Regions from separate parts of the Roseburia sp. AM16-25 genome, predicted to be linked through region 1. Evidence: riboswitches for the same ligand, from Rfam matches in the RefSeq annotation. Region 1 holds a riboswitch; the other holds the start of a gene.

Region 1 (7,262 bases):
CAGATTGAAAATCTGGTGGATGAGGGGCAGGAATACCTCTTTATCCTAAAATTACACTGTAAGAGTGATGATCTTTACTATTATACCCGTATCACGCTGCCTGAGGAGACCTACGCCAAGAAATGTCTGGAATTTACCGATAGTTTCCATAACGTGTCCATGAGCGACCAATACGAACTCCTGGCATCTTATATAGAGCCAGCAGACTATACAGACAAAAACGATCTGGGTAACGTCAATATCAATTCTTCCATCGATCAGATCGGCTGGCGTGGATTTGCAGGCAAACAGGTGGGCGATCCGCTGGTATCCTTTACCGACATCAACGACACCTACGCTTCCCTTGTCTATACCTACCAGATGGCTGAGGAGGCTGACGGCGCGACCAATTATTATAAGGTAGAAGAATATTATAAAGTCCGCTATACCGACCAGCAGATCTACCTGCTGGATTATCAGCGAAGCATGGAGCAGATCATCGATACGGCATCTGTGAACGTGAGCGGCAATATCTTATCGGTCGGCGTGACCAGTGATACTACCGGGTACCTGTCCAATGAGACCGGCACGATCGTTAGTTTTGTGCAGTCCGGTCAACTCTTTGAATACAACCAGAACAAGCAGACCTTTACCAAAGTCTATGGCTTTATTGATGATCCGACAGATGCCAGACAAAGTTACGGACAACACGATATCCGCATCTTAAATATTGATGAGACCGGAAATATGGACTTTGTTGTTTACGGCTATATGAACCGCGGTCAACACGAAGGCGAAAGCGGCATTGATCTCTACCATTATGACAGCATCAAGCAGGAAGCCATTGAACAGGTATTTATTGCGACCACACATTCTTATCAGATCTTAAACGCAGATTTCAGTGATCTGCTTTACGAAAATGCTGATGGTGACTTTTATATCATGATGGGCGGCACCCTTGCCAAAGTCGGTCTGGATGACCTGTCCACCAAGGAACTGATCACAAACCTGAAATCCGACCAGTATGCCGTGTCTTCCTCCGGCCGTTATGTAGCATGGATGACAGAAAATGATGTAGCAGACCAGATCTCCATCATGGATCTGGAAACAGAAAAAGTACGCACGATCGATGCTGCCAAGGGAACCAAGATCAAGCCACTGGCATTTATGACAGAAGATTTTGTATATGGGATTGCAAACGAAAGTGATATTTCAACAGATGCAGCCGGAAGTGCCGTCTATCCAATGGCAAAAGTCGAGATCATCGATACGTCCAGTGACAATTTCACACAGTTAAAAGAATATGCCAAGGACGGTATCTATGTGACCGGTGCGACCAAGTCCTCCTATACCCTTTATCTGGATCGCGTAACAAAACAGGATGGCACATATGTGACAACCACCCAGGATACTATAAAAGATACTGCAGGCGAGCAGAATAAGACGGTATCCCTGGTAAAGACTGCCAGCGATACGCAGGGGCTGGCTACAACCTATGTCATGGCAGATCTGGAAGATGGACAGTCTATCCATAGTCTGGCAGCCGGGGATGCAAGCCTGGCGACCATCAACGACACCAAGAGCATTTCTATTTCTACGACCGAGGAACAGGAAACCTACTTTGTGTATGTCGGCAACCGTGTTACTCTGACAACGCAGAACCTGAACAAAGCCATTATGGCTGCAGATGCGGATATGGGACTGGTCGTTGACAACCAGCAGCGCTATATCTGGAACCGTGGCAAGAAATCCTACGTCAACGCTTTCAACGACATTGAAGCCAGCGCATCCGACCGAAAGGCAAGCACATCCGCCGGCTGTATCAGCGCCATCCTGCAAAGCGAAGGCATCAGCGGCGAAGTACACGCTCTTTTAGACCGAGGCGAAACACCAATGTCCGTATTGCAGACTTCCCTCAAGGATAAACTGGTCTTAGACCTGACCGGATGTACCTTGAGCCAAGCATTGTATTATGTCAGTCAGGGAACGCCGGTCTATGCGAGAACCGGGGATGACGCCGCCCTGCTGATCATTGGCTATGATGCCGCCAATATCATCGTTTATCATTCCGATACCGATCAATACACCAAGATGTCGACAGACAATGCATCTCAGGTCTTTGAAAGCGCAGGAAATGTATTTATTAGTTATGTAGATTAAAAGAGAAGGTTTGGCAAATAAAAACTTTGTCAAACCTTCTTTGTATTTTATATATATTTACGATCGATATTGATTGCTATAAAGTACTCTTTGCCGATTTGCTCCAAGACTCTCTTTTGCAGTTGCACTGTGATCTCATGTTCTGTCATCTTGACCTGATAAGGCACGACCACATCAAAGACCAGATTCGTATGCGTATGTCCGAAAACAACTCGAAAATCATGAATAGAAGCCTTTTCATTCCAGTCCTCCACGATCTTTTTTACCGACTCGCGTAACCGATCCAAACGAGGATCATCGGTCACTACCGGATCCATATGGATAACTGCCTCGCAATGCAATTCTTCTTTCAAAATGTGTTCTGTCCGATCGATCACATCATGCGAGATCATAACATCTACGCTTGCCGGAACTTCTGCATGTAGAGAGATCATAAGGCGTCCCGGTCCATAATCATGTACCACAAGGTCATGCACACCTATGATTCCATCTTGCGCCATTACAATCTCCTCTATGCGATCAACAAAGCCTGCTTCCGGCGCCTGCCCTAAAAGTGGGTCTACGGTCTCCTTCCCGGCAGATAAACCTGCCCAGATAACGATCAGGGCAACAATCAAGCCGCAATAACCATCAATATGTAAGGAACTGAATTCACAAAAGATCGTAGATACCAGGACAATAAAAGTTGCCAGAGTATCACTCATACTGTCAGTTGCCGTTGCTCTCATGGCAGCAGAATCCAATTTATCTGCCAAGGATCGATTATAATACGCCATATAGAGTTTTACAGCAATGGACACAAGCAGGATAATGATCACCAGCGGTGAAAAATCCATGTCTTGTGGATGGATAATCTTCTCTACAGAATCCCTCAAAAGTTCAAAGCCCATGATCACAATAATGGCTGATACCAATAGGCCTGACAGATATTCGAGTCTGCCATGTCCAAAAGGATGCTCGGGATCCGGATCCGCAGACGATAATTTAAAGCCAAGCAGAGTGATCACGGAAGACCCGGCATCAGATAAGTTATTAAAGGCATCTGCTGTGATCGCAATCGAGTGGCTCATCAATCCTGCAAAAAATTTAATCCCAAAGAGCATGGCATTGAGCAGGATACCTACACAGCCACTCAGTATGCCATAACGTTCCCGCACATTTATATCTTCGTAGTTTTTATAATCTTTGATAAACATCTTTGCCAATAGTCTGACCATATATTTTCCTCTTTTCTATAGGATATGCCTGTTTATCCATCCTGCATCTCCTATTGCGTCGGTTGACTTTCTAATGAACTACTGCTATACTAACAAACGACAAAAAACAAATCAATACAAAATCTATGCTAGGGGTGCCTTTGGGGCTGAGAGATGTCTTGACATCGACCCTTATTACTTGAACCGGGTAATACCGGCGTAAGGAAGCTTAGTTCCTGACTGATCTCCTAGCATGTACAAATGAAGGGAGATTTTTTTATGAGTTTTTTTGTAACAGCAAACGCAGATGGTGCTTATGATCTCACCACTGCCGGCTACACCGCACTGATCTTAGTATTCATTGCACTTCTTCTCGCAGGTGCTGCTGTCTTTGGCACCAAGAAGAAGATGAGCACCAAGCAGTTGGTATTTTCCGCTATGGCGATTGCACTTGCTGTAGTTACCTCTATGATCAAATTATTTGACCTGCCTATGGGCGGCTCTGTCACACTCTTTTCCATGCTCTTTATCGTCCTGATCGGTTACTGGTATGGATTTGGCGGCGGTCTTACAGCAGCCCTGGCTTACGGCGTATTACAACTTCTGATCGATCCGTATATTCTGAGTTTCCCACAGATGCTGGTTGATTACATCTTAGCATTTGGTGCTCTTGGTCTTGCAGGTCTTTTCCACAATTCCAAGCACGGGCTCATCAAGGGTTATATCGTCGCCGTATTAGGACGTTACTTCTTCGCTTTCCTGTCCGGCTGGATCTTCTTTGGCATGTATGCACCGGATACCTTCCCAAATGCCGTTGTTTACTCACTGGTTTACAATGGTTCTTATCTGGGAGCAGAGGCAATCATCACTTTGATCGTGATCGCTATCCCACCGGTTGCAAAGGCATTGGAAACCGTGAAAAAACAAGCCATTTCTTAATATGTTTTCTATAAAGACTCTGAAAAAAGAACTTCCCACAATATGGGAAGTTCTTTTGCTTGTGTTCTATTCTCTTAAAAAGCTGCAAAATATAAAATGCTGATATCAAATGCCAAAATACCATAATAATAAGTTGCCAGATTTAAATAGTGGATCTTGCCACGATTTTCCGGCTTACGGAACTTGTAAAAGTACAAAAAGATGATCGTAAAATCGGAGATAAAAAAAGCGATACCTCCAAAGCCGATCCAGCCGGAAGCAAGTCCCGGGCAGAGTGCCATATATTGTGTGCTCTTGGATAGCATGAGCGACAGAAAGACGCAATATATCGCTGCCGGAATCGCCAGTCTTCCCATGTGCAGATGCATCAGACGCTTCACAAAGAAGAAGGCTGCCAGCGATACGACCGGCAGGAAGATGTTCCACCATGTGAGCCTTGCATCTATACGGAAGAAGCAGATCAAAAATCCCATATGTGCCAGAAGAAAGACAATCATGCCTGCCAGCATATGCTTGCGCCTGCTCCTGATCTGGTATAGCCCCATAAAGAGATCTCCGACCGCACACAGAACCAATGGCGCCAGCATCATATAAAAATACTGCATATGGTCGCTGACAAAGGCAAACATGACTGCGATCACAACAAAGGATACACTACACAACATCTTGACCGGTACATAGTATTTCTGCTTGTAGCGCGGCAAAGCCGCTACCAAAAGCCCGGCAAATTCCAGCGTATAGATTATTGTCACAATCCCTTGTGCCATCATTCTTGTAAACATGTTTATGATCTATCCTTATGATTCTGGCTTAAATATTTCATCTTGTTGAAACGGCTGTATAGAATAACCCCAATACCACCGGCAAAGATTGCAATGCAAAGGAAGTATCTCGGATCAATACCATCTGCGGTCGTTGGTGTCGCATCTTTTGTATGGGATGCAGTGCCCCCGTTTGTCGCGCTCTTGATCACTCTGCCGTCTGCGGTTGTCACAGAACCGTCTGCGTGGGTAATGGATCCGTCCGGGTTCACAACATCGCCGTCGGAAGTACCATTATTGCTGCCGTTGTCTCCATTATTGGCACCATTGTTGTTGCCATTATTATCGCCGTTGGTGTTACCACCGTTATTATTGTTATTATTATCGTCATTATTGTCATCGTTGTTATCATCATCCTGGTTATCTCCCAAGACAACAAAGACAATATTGTTATCCTTAGCATACTTTTCTGCTGCGGAACCGGAAACACCATAAATAGTAGATGGTGTCCACGAACTCTGCGCCGCGATCGATGTCACGGATGCAGGGATGGTGATAGTCTCAACACCACTGTCAGTAAAAGCATTAGCTTCGATCGTGGTCACACTATTTGGAAGGGACACGGTAGAAATACCGGTGCAGTCCTGAAGCGCGCCTGTGCCGATCGTTGTCGTGCCTGCTGCTATCGCCAAAGAAGTCTTGCCTTCCGGAACTAACAAAAGGCGGGTCTTTGACGCATTGTATAAACATCCATCCGAAGATGCATAAGCACCATTGCCGGATGCCACTGAGATATTGGAAAGATTGCCGCATCCGCTGAAAGCATCCGTAGAAATACTGCTGACACTTGCCGGAATGCTGACAGAACTAAGCGATGCACATCCGTAAAAAGCATTGCTGCCGATCGAGGTTGCACTATCCGGGATCGTAACAGATCCAAGGGATAAACACTCACGGAAGGTCTCTTCCGGGATCCCATTCAAAGAAGAACTGAGGGATACTGACGCAAGAGAAGTACATCCGCTAAATACACCTGTTCCCATACTGGTCACCGAACTCGGCATAACAACCGATGTAATGTCTTTTGATGCAAAGACTCCGGCATTGATTGTAGTCACACCATCCGGGATCGTAACGGCTCCGCCATTTCCCGTGTAATCTTCCAGAACTGTGCCATCATCACTCAGCACCAATCCGGATTCTGTCGCCTGGCTTGCATCTGAACTCTGACTGACGATCACCCAAACGGATAAGATCACAGACAGTGCGATCAGAAACCATCCAATTTTTGTACCTCTTTTCATTCTCTTATCTCCGTATAACTCTATTTCGAAATAAAAATCTACAACATCTAGTATATTATACACCTATTGTACTTGTTTGGCTACTACAAATAATCGTCCATCCTCGGTATAACTGTTACAGGTCGACAAGGTCAAAAGTTTATCCTGTAGTGTCAGACCATCCGCATTTCCATATACGGCAAGGGAATCTACATTTTGGATAAAATCTTCCAGATCCTGTGCGGAAGTCGAGGTGATGAAATCATAATAACGGTAAGCATCTTCATCCTGGTATTGGACTTTGGACAGCCCTACCGCAACGATCTCATAGGTTCTTTTCTCGTAGATGGTATTAAAATTGATGTATTTATGAGCATCCAGATAACCCTCTTGCAGATAATTTTTCAGCCCACCAAACATCATCCCGCTTTTCATGTTATGCCCATAGATAATGGTATTGATTGTCGGTTTTAAGATACTGCACCGCTCGTCCATGAAAATACTGCCGTTGGAGTTGGTCGCCTGGTCAAATCCATGGGTCAGATAGTAGGTGTTATCCTTCTGTACGACCGGATAATTGATCTCGGTATCGTCAATGGAGAGCCAGCCTACCATTTCCGGGTTCTGCTGTAAGAGTTCCGCATATTCTGGCAAAACACTTAAATTCTGCGTCTGCTCTTCCTGATCGGATGACGTATCTCCATTTTCTATAGAAGTATCTTCCTTCTTGGCATCGTCATTTTTGGAAGCATTATCCTGACTCTTTGGTGTTTCCACCTGATCTGCCAGTTTCTGCATCTGCCTTGTCGTCACAATGTCCCGGATCTCAGCAATTCCAAACACAGCAAAAGAGACAAGTGCCAAGATAATAAATGCAACACCAAGTATCTTCTGGTATTTTACCTTGCCCTCTGCCTCTTCTACAACGGCTTTGTCCTCCAACA
Region 2 (7,262 bases), on a different contig from region 1:
CACGGAATAGACTGCTACCGACAGATGATCGCTGCCAATTATCGCAACAAATATCAACCGGAATGGGCTGGATTTTATCTGGAATTTTTGTTTGAACAATATCTTGTGGAGCATCAACTACAAGATGATATCCGCTATGCACAGGATAAGTCAAAAAACGGTATTGATTTAGACCTATATTTTCCAACCATAGGTTGCTATGGAGACTTAAAGACCCACAGCATAGAATCTCGCGGTGTGCAGGGCAACGATTGGGATACGGTGTTTTCACTGATCGACGGCAATCCCAGGGGACACCTCTATTATCTGGTCTGTGAACACGAGACGATCAAAGATAGGGTGTGCAATTATGAAGTGACAGAATACTGGAATCGCGCACTACACAAAGAAAATCTGCGTAGTTATGGCGGGCGGATGAAGAATCAGGTGACGCTGGCAGATTTTTATCTGCTGGATATCAATGACGGTAACAAACAGTTCTTGTCACAGTTTAAACAGGGCATCAATAGTAATGGAAAACCGAGAGCGCCCAAGATCATGGTCGAGCGTGATCAATTTAAAAATTTTGCGATAGCGGAAATGCCCTTGTTATAAAAATTTTTAATCATATCAAAAAAGTCTAGCTTTCCAAAGGCGGCTATGATAGAATAGATATGTTTGAGCGTAATAAATCAGAAGGAAACGATATTTTGGAAAGACGAGACAAGGGTACATACAATTTCAAATTTATAGATCTTTTCTCCGGAATTGGGGGCTTTCATCAGGCGATGACGCAACTTGGTGGAGAGTGTGTGCTTGCATCAGAAATCGATGCCAATTGTAATCAGGTATATAAGCAGAATTATCACATGGATTCTGCTGTAAATGTACGAGATCTGAATGAAAAAACAGACATACCGGATCATGATGTACTATGTGCAGGATTTCCGTGCCAGGCATTTAGCAAGGCCGGAAAACAGGCAGGCTTGAAAGACCAGACAAGAGGTACCCTATTTTTTGAAATTGAACGTATTTTACGTGAAAAGAAACCGGAGTATATAGTGTTAGAAAATGTACGAAATCTTGTCAGTCACGATCACCATAATACCTGGCGCATTATTCATGCCGTGCTTCAGGATTGTGGATATCGTTTAACGGAGGCACCGCTGATCGTTAGTCCACATCAGTTTGGAATACCACAATTGCGAGAGCGCGTGATCATCTTGGGAAAATATGATCCCAAGCATGTAGATGAGCCGCTGGATATTCAGATATCGGGAGGTTACAAAAAAGAAGATAACAGCATTTATGAAATTTTAGATGAGCAGAAAGTAGAGGACAAGTATTACATATCTGCGTATGAGAAGTATGTACTGTCTGCATGGGATGAGTTTTATCAGGGAATTGATTTAAAAGTGATCGGTTTTCCCATCTGGGCAGATTATTTCAAATACAAGGCAGTTCCACAAGAGTATCCGGCATGGAAACAGAATTTTGTAAAGAAAAACATGGAACTCTATCAACGCAATCAAGTCTTTATTGACGCGTGGCTGGAAAAATATAACAACTTACAGGATTTTGTTCCGACGCATCATAAGATGGAATGGCAGGCTGGAACGGCCATTTCCACCCTTTGGGAGGGCATTATACAGATGCGACCATCAGGCATTCGCGTGAAAGCACCAACGTGTTTCCCTGCACTCGTTGCCATGGTACAGATCCCGATTATTGGCAGATACAAGAGACGATTAACGGTGGAGGAGGCAGGGCGTTTGCAAAGTTTTCCGAATCCGGTTCGAACGCCGGAGGCAGGAGAAGGATTTATATGCGATAGCAGTGATCAACAGGCATATAAACAATTTGGCAATAGTGTCAATGTGGAAGTGATGCGGCGTTGTACACAGGAACTTTTTGACCGCTACTAAATTGCAATAAAATTTTCTTGCATAATTTGTCATAACGACTATAATAAAGATGTTGTCCGAAAGAATGACATCTTTATTTTATAAAAAGGGGAGCTTGCAAGTAGGCAGGCTGAGAGTAAGCGAGTTGCTTTGACCCATAACCTGATTTGGATAATGCCAACGTAGGGAGATAGAGAGTTGCAGAAATGATTATTTCGCACAGAAATCCATCGTTGGTTTCTGTGCGTTTTTTGTATAAATAAGAAAATCCTACGAAATTGCTTATGATACAAAAGGCAATTTGTGCTGGAGATACGCACGCGCGCGAGCATGAAGCAGGTCACAGGCGCGCGAAGGAGAATACATGGAATTTAGACGAGAACAATTAAAAGTATATGCGATTACAGACCGCAGCTGGCTGGGCGAACAGACACTTGCACAAGCGGTGGAAAGTGCTCTGGCAGGCGGTGCAACAATGGTACAACTCCGTGAGAAACACTTAGACGAAGAGACTTTTATTGGGGAAGCAAAGGAATTGCTTTTGCTCTGCCATCGATATCATGTGCCGCTGATCATTAACGATAATGTAAAAGTAGCAAAGTTGGTCGGGGCGGATGGTGTGCATGTGGGACAGTCCGATATGGAAATATCCAAAGTCAGAGAGATTTTGGGAGAAAACGCCGTAATTGGTGTGACTGCAAAGACAGTGGAACAGGCAAAAGCAGCGGAGGCGGCTGGCGCTACCTATTTGGGCAGTGGAGCAGTCTTTGGTACGAGTACAAAATCAGATGCCAAGCCAATGTCCTTCGAACTGTTTCGACAGATTTGCGAAAGCGTAAGTATTCCGGTGGTCGCGATCGGTGGCATCTGCGGAGAGAACTTACCACAACTGACAGGTCAGAAAATGGCAGGCATTGCTGTGGTCAGCGGAATTTTTGCCAGCGATGATATCGAGGCGGAGACAAGAAAACTGCGTCAAAAGATGGATGACATCTTAGAAAAACACATATAATTTCTCCGGCCTTTTAAAAGACCGGTAAGTTATAGATAGATTTACAGCGGCAGATTGGGGGCACCACCTTAGGTCGCTATACAAAATTAATGCAGAAAGAGTACGAGGAGGAAAAATTATGTACACAGCATTAACAATCGCTGGAAGTGATTCCAGTGGAGGCGCCGGCATCCAGGCAGATATTAAGACGATGACAGCAAATGGCGTATATGCCATGAGCGCCATCACGGCTTTGACTGCCCAGAATACAACCGGCGTAACAAGTATTATGGAGGCAACTCCACAGTTTTTGGCAGAGGAGCTGGATTGTATTTTCACAGATATTTATCCAGACGCTATTAAAACAGGGATGGTGGCATCAACGGAGCTGATTGAGGTTATTGCGGATAAGTTAACCGCCTATGAAGCTAAAAATATTGTTGTAGATCCCGTGATGGTAGCGACAAGCGGCGCACGCTTGATCAGTGAGGATGCGATTAGCACATTGAAAAGTAAATTATTACCTCTTGCAAAGGTTATCACACCGAATATTCCAGAGGCGGAAGTATTATCCGAAATGCAGATTAAAAGTGAAGCAGATATGGAAAAAGCTGCAGAAATTATTTGCAACCGTTTGGGATGTAGTGTTCTTCTAAAAGGTGGTCATCAGTTAAACGATGCCAATGATCTTTTATGGCAAAAAAATGAGCAGGCAACCTGGTTTATGGGAAAGAGAATTGATAATCCAAATACCCATGGAACAGGATGTACATTATCATCTGCCATTGCCAGCAATTTGGCGAAGGGATACGATCTAAAGACATCCGTAAAATATGCCAAGAATTATATTTCCGGAGCGCTTGCTGCCGGTTTGAATCTTGGAAAGGGAAGCGGCCCGATGAATCACGCATTTGCAATCAAAGGAGAATACATAGATGAATGAAAATAGAACTTCCGTTTTTTCAAATGGATTGATATGGTTTGGTGCAGGGGTATCTCTGGCTGAAATTTTGACAGGTACTTATTTTGCTCCATTAGGTTTTGGTAAAGCTATGGCAGCTATTTTATTAGGTCATTTCATCGGTGGTCTTATGATGTTTGCTGCTGGTATGATTGGCGCAAAAGAAAGACGTAGTGCCATGGAAACAGTAAAAATGAGTTTTGGTGAAAAAGGAAGTTTATTGTTTGCCATTCTTAACGTTTTGCAGTTGATTGGATGGACATCCATTATGATTTATGATGGTGCGCTTGCAGCAGATGGTTTGCTGCATACAGGACTCTGGATATGGGCTTTGGTGATTGGTGCGTTGATTATTCTTTGGATTGTAATCGGTCTTACGAATTTAGGTAAGCTCAATACGATTGCAATGACAGCACTTTTCATTTTGTCACTGATTCTGTTTAAGGTAATTTTCTTTGGTACTGCAGTAGCAGGTCCGATTGTGGATGATGGAAGCCTGACCTTTGGCGCTGCAGTGGAATTGGCAGTAGCTATGCCGCTTTCCTGGTTACCGCTTATCAGCGATTATACAAGAGAAGCAGAAAAGCCATTTGCAGCAACACTCGTTAGTGTACTTACCTACAGTGTTGTCAGCATTTTTATGTATATGATTGGTATGGGAGCAGCGATTTTTACAGGAGAATATGATATTGCCCAGATTATGGTAAAAACAGGACTTGGCGTTGTTGGCCTTTTGATTATCGTATTCTCAACCGTGACAACGACCTTTTTGGATGCGTATTCTGCAGGTGTTTCATCCGTATCGATTTCTTCTAAAATAAAGGAAAAATGGGCAGCTGTGGTTGTAACCATCATTGGAACGGTTGCAGCGATGCTTTATCCAATGGATAACATTACAAACTTTTTGTATTTGATTGGTTCTGTATTTGCGCCGATGATTGCTGTGCAAATTGCAGATTATTTCATCTTGAAAAAGGCGGATGCAGCAGAAAAAGAATTTCAGTGGACTAATCTGTTGATCTGGCTCATTGGTTTTATAGCGTATCGTTTGCTGATGCATGTGGATACACCGGTGGGAAATACGTTGCCTGATATGGCAATTACAATCGTTCTCTGCCTGATTGTAGGAAAATTTGCAAGTAAGGGAAAAGAAAACTAGGGGACACATGTTTTTCGTGATGTCTCCGGAAAGAAAGAGAGAGTATCATGAAAAAAGTAAATCTGAAGAAATTAACTATCACAGCACTTATGGCAGCAGTTGCCGTGGTTGGAAGCTTATTTTCCTTCCCGGTATTTGGGTCTAAATGTGCACCGGTACAGCACCTTGTTAATATTTTATGTGTCGTTACGGTAGGACCTTGGTGGACGTTGGCACAGGCATTTATTGCATCCTTAATCCGTAATTTAATCGGCTTGGGAAGCCCATTGGCATTTCCTGGCAGTATGTGTGGTGCACTTTTGGGCGGCCTTTTGTATAAATATGGAAAGAAGCTGCCATTTGCCTATATTGGTGAAGTGGTAGGAACGGGTATTTTGGGAGGCATGCTCTCTTATCCGATAGCGTATCTTGTTATGGGAAATAAGGCGGCAGCACTCTTTACCTTTGTAGTTCCATTTTTGATTAGCACATGTGGTGGAACCTTGATTGCGATTGTTATTACGGCTTCTTTAAAAAAGACAGGCGTTTTAGGACGTATGCAGGCGAGTCTGGAAGAATAAGTTTTGTGTGGAGATTGTATGGAAAGCGATGCAGAGATTAGAACATATTTAAACAGAATAAAGACCTTGCATCCGGTTATCCACTGCATTACAAATACGGTGACCATGAACGACTGTGCCAATCTGGCTCTGGCCCTAGGGGCATCGCCGACCATGGCACATCACGAAAAAGAAGTGGAAGAGATCGCGGCGGGCGCAGATGCGCTTGTTTGCAATCTGGGCGCGACCGAATGTCTGGATGCCATGTTCTTAGCCGGAGAAAAGGCACACAATCTGGCACATCCGATCGTGTTGGATCCGGTTGGTGTGGCAGGTTCTTCTTATCGCAGAAAAAAATGCATGGATCTGATCCGTCATATAGAGCCGACCTGTATCCGGGGAAACTATTCTGAAATGCTGGCTTTGATGGAACAGCATAATATGGCGGCTGGTGTGGATGCGGTAGATAAAAGTATGGATCCGCAGAGGTTAAAGCAACTGGCGGAGGAGTTGGATTGTATTCTGGTCGCATCTGGTCCTACCGATTGGATCACGGATGGAAAGCGGATAGAGTCTTGTGAGCGCGGGCATGCTATGATGTCTTATATCACAGGGAGTGGTTGTATGTCCACGGTAGCAATTGCTACTTTTTTGACGGCGGATCTATCGGTGGAAAGTGTGGCTGCTTCCTGTGCCTTTATGGGAAAAGCAGGGGAGATTGCGGCAGACGGCACAAAAAAAGTGCATGGTGGTAGCATGACTTTTCATGATCTTTTCTTAGATCAGGTGTCTTTGCAGGGCATTCTATGGAAAGATAATACGCAGTTGTAGAATATGAAATTTCCTCTTGCATTTTAAAAATAAAAGGACTATAACAGTTTGTGGAACGAAGAGAAACGAAAGGCCATTTGTTTTAATGACATTCCGCAAACATCCCTCTGTTCTTAGATTTGTAGCATGGAGGAAAAGACAAATGAATACTTTAAAAGCGCAAAGAAGAGAAACAACGGAGAAAGCAAAGAGACTGAGAAGAGAAGGCTATGTGACCGGTAATCTGTTTGGAAAACAGATCGAGGGTTCTGTACTTCTGAAGATTGAGAAGAAGGAAGTTGAGAGGATCATGCGTGAGTGCATGAAAGGTAGCCAGATCATGCTGGATGTTGAGGGCAAGGAGTATGATGTCCTCATCAAGGAAATGGATTATGATTCCATGAAACGTAGCATCGTAGAGATGGATTTTCAGGCATTGGTTAAGGGTGAAAAGGTACATTCCGTAGCCGAAATTGTTCTTCATAACAAGGATAAAGTCATTGAAGGAGCCTTGGAACAACTCCTTGAGGAAGTATCTTACAAGGCAACACCAGAACATTTGGTAGACAAGATCGACGTGGATTGCGCTACCTTACATCTGGGCGATACGATCACAGTCGGCGATCTGGATATTGCCAAGAATAAGGATGTTGAGGTCATGACCCATCTGGATAGCGTAGTTGTCACGGTACTTGCACCAAACAACGCAGATATTCCAAGTGATGAGGATGCTGAGGAAACAGCCGAATAATACCTATAAAAAGAATGAAATCCGCCGGGGAATTTATCCTCGGCGGATTTTTTGTCTTTGGCTATAACGCGGCAAAATATGTGTGCAGATAATCTGCAAATTCCAGAGCCAGCGGTGATAGGTAGGGTTGGCGGTAGAGACAAATATGACGGTAGATTTTTGCATTCG

Evidence for each region. A riboswitch is a leader RNA that binds a small molecule or an ion and turns the genes downstream of it on or off. The one in region 1 is predicted to bind thiamine pyrophosphate.
Region 2: linked by a shared signal. The riboswitch ahead of thiE (thiamine phosphate synthase) and the one ahead of thiT (energy-coupled thiamine transporter ThiT) in region 1 are both predicted to bind thiamine pyrophosphate.

Annotation. Positions count from the first base shown of each region.
Region 1 is NZ_QUCW01000003.1:103,134-110,395, reverse strand. Features, by position in the region: gene DW183_RS07920 (hypothetical protein) at 1-2,139, shown strand, start outside; gene DW183_RS07915 (cation diffusion facilitator family transporter) at 2,187-3,356, opposite strand; TPP riboswitch at 3,477-3,578, shown strand; gene thiT (energy-coupled thiamine transporter ThiT) at 3,615-4,274, shown strand; gene DW183_RS07905 (lysoplasmalogenase family protein) at 4,349-5,056, opposite strand; gene DW183_RS07900 (leucine-rich repeat domain-containing protein) at 5,059-6,339, opposite strand; gene DW183_RS07895 (class B sortase) at 6,403-7,262, opposite strand, start outside.
Region 2 is NZ_QUCW01000001.1:91,544-98,805, reverse strand. Features, by position in the region: gene DW183_RS00465 (hypothetical protein) at 1-594, shown strand, start outside; gene DW183_RS00460 (DNA cytosine methyltransferase) at 690-1,904, shown strand; TPP riboswitch at 1,981-2,089, shown strand; gene thiE (thiamine phosphate synthase) at 2,248-2,895, shown strand; gene thiD (bifunctional hydroxymethylpyrimidine kinase/phosphomethylpyrimidine kinase) at 3,014-3,817, shown strand; gene cytX (putative hydroxymethylpyrimidine transporter CytX) at 3,810-4,994, shown strand; gene thiW (energy coupling factor transporter S component ThiW) at 5,042-5,554, shown strand; gene thiM (hydroxyethylthiazole kinase) at 5,573-6,364, shown strand; gene DW183_RS00430 (50S ribosomal protein L25) at 6,507-7,094, shown strand; gene DW183_RS00425 (LysR family transcriptional regulator) at 7,156-7,262, opposite strand, start outside.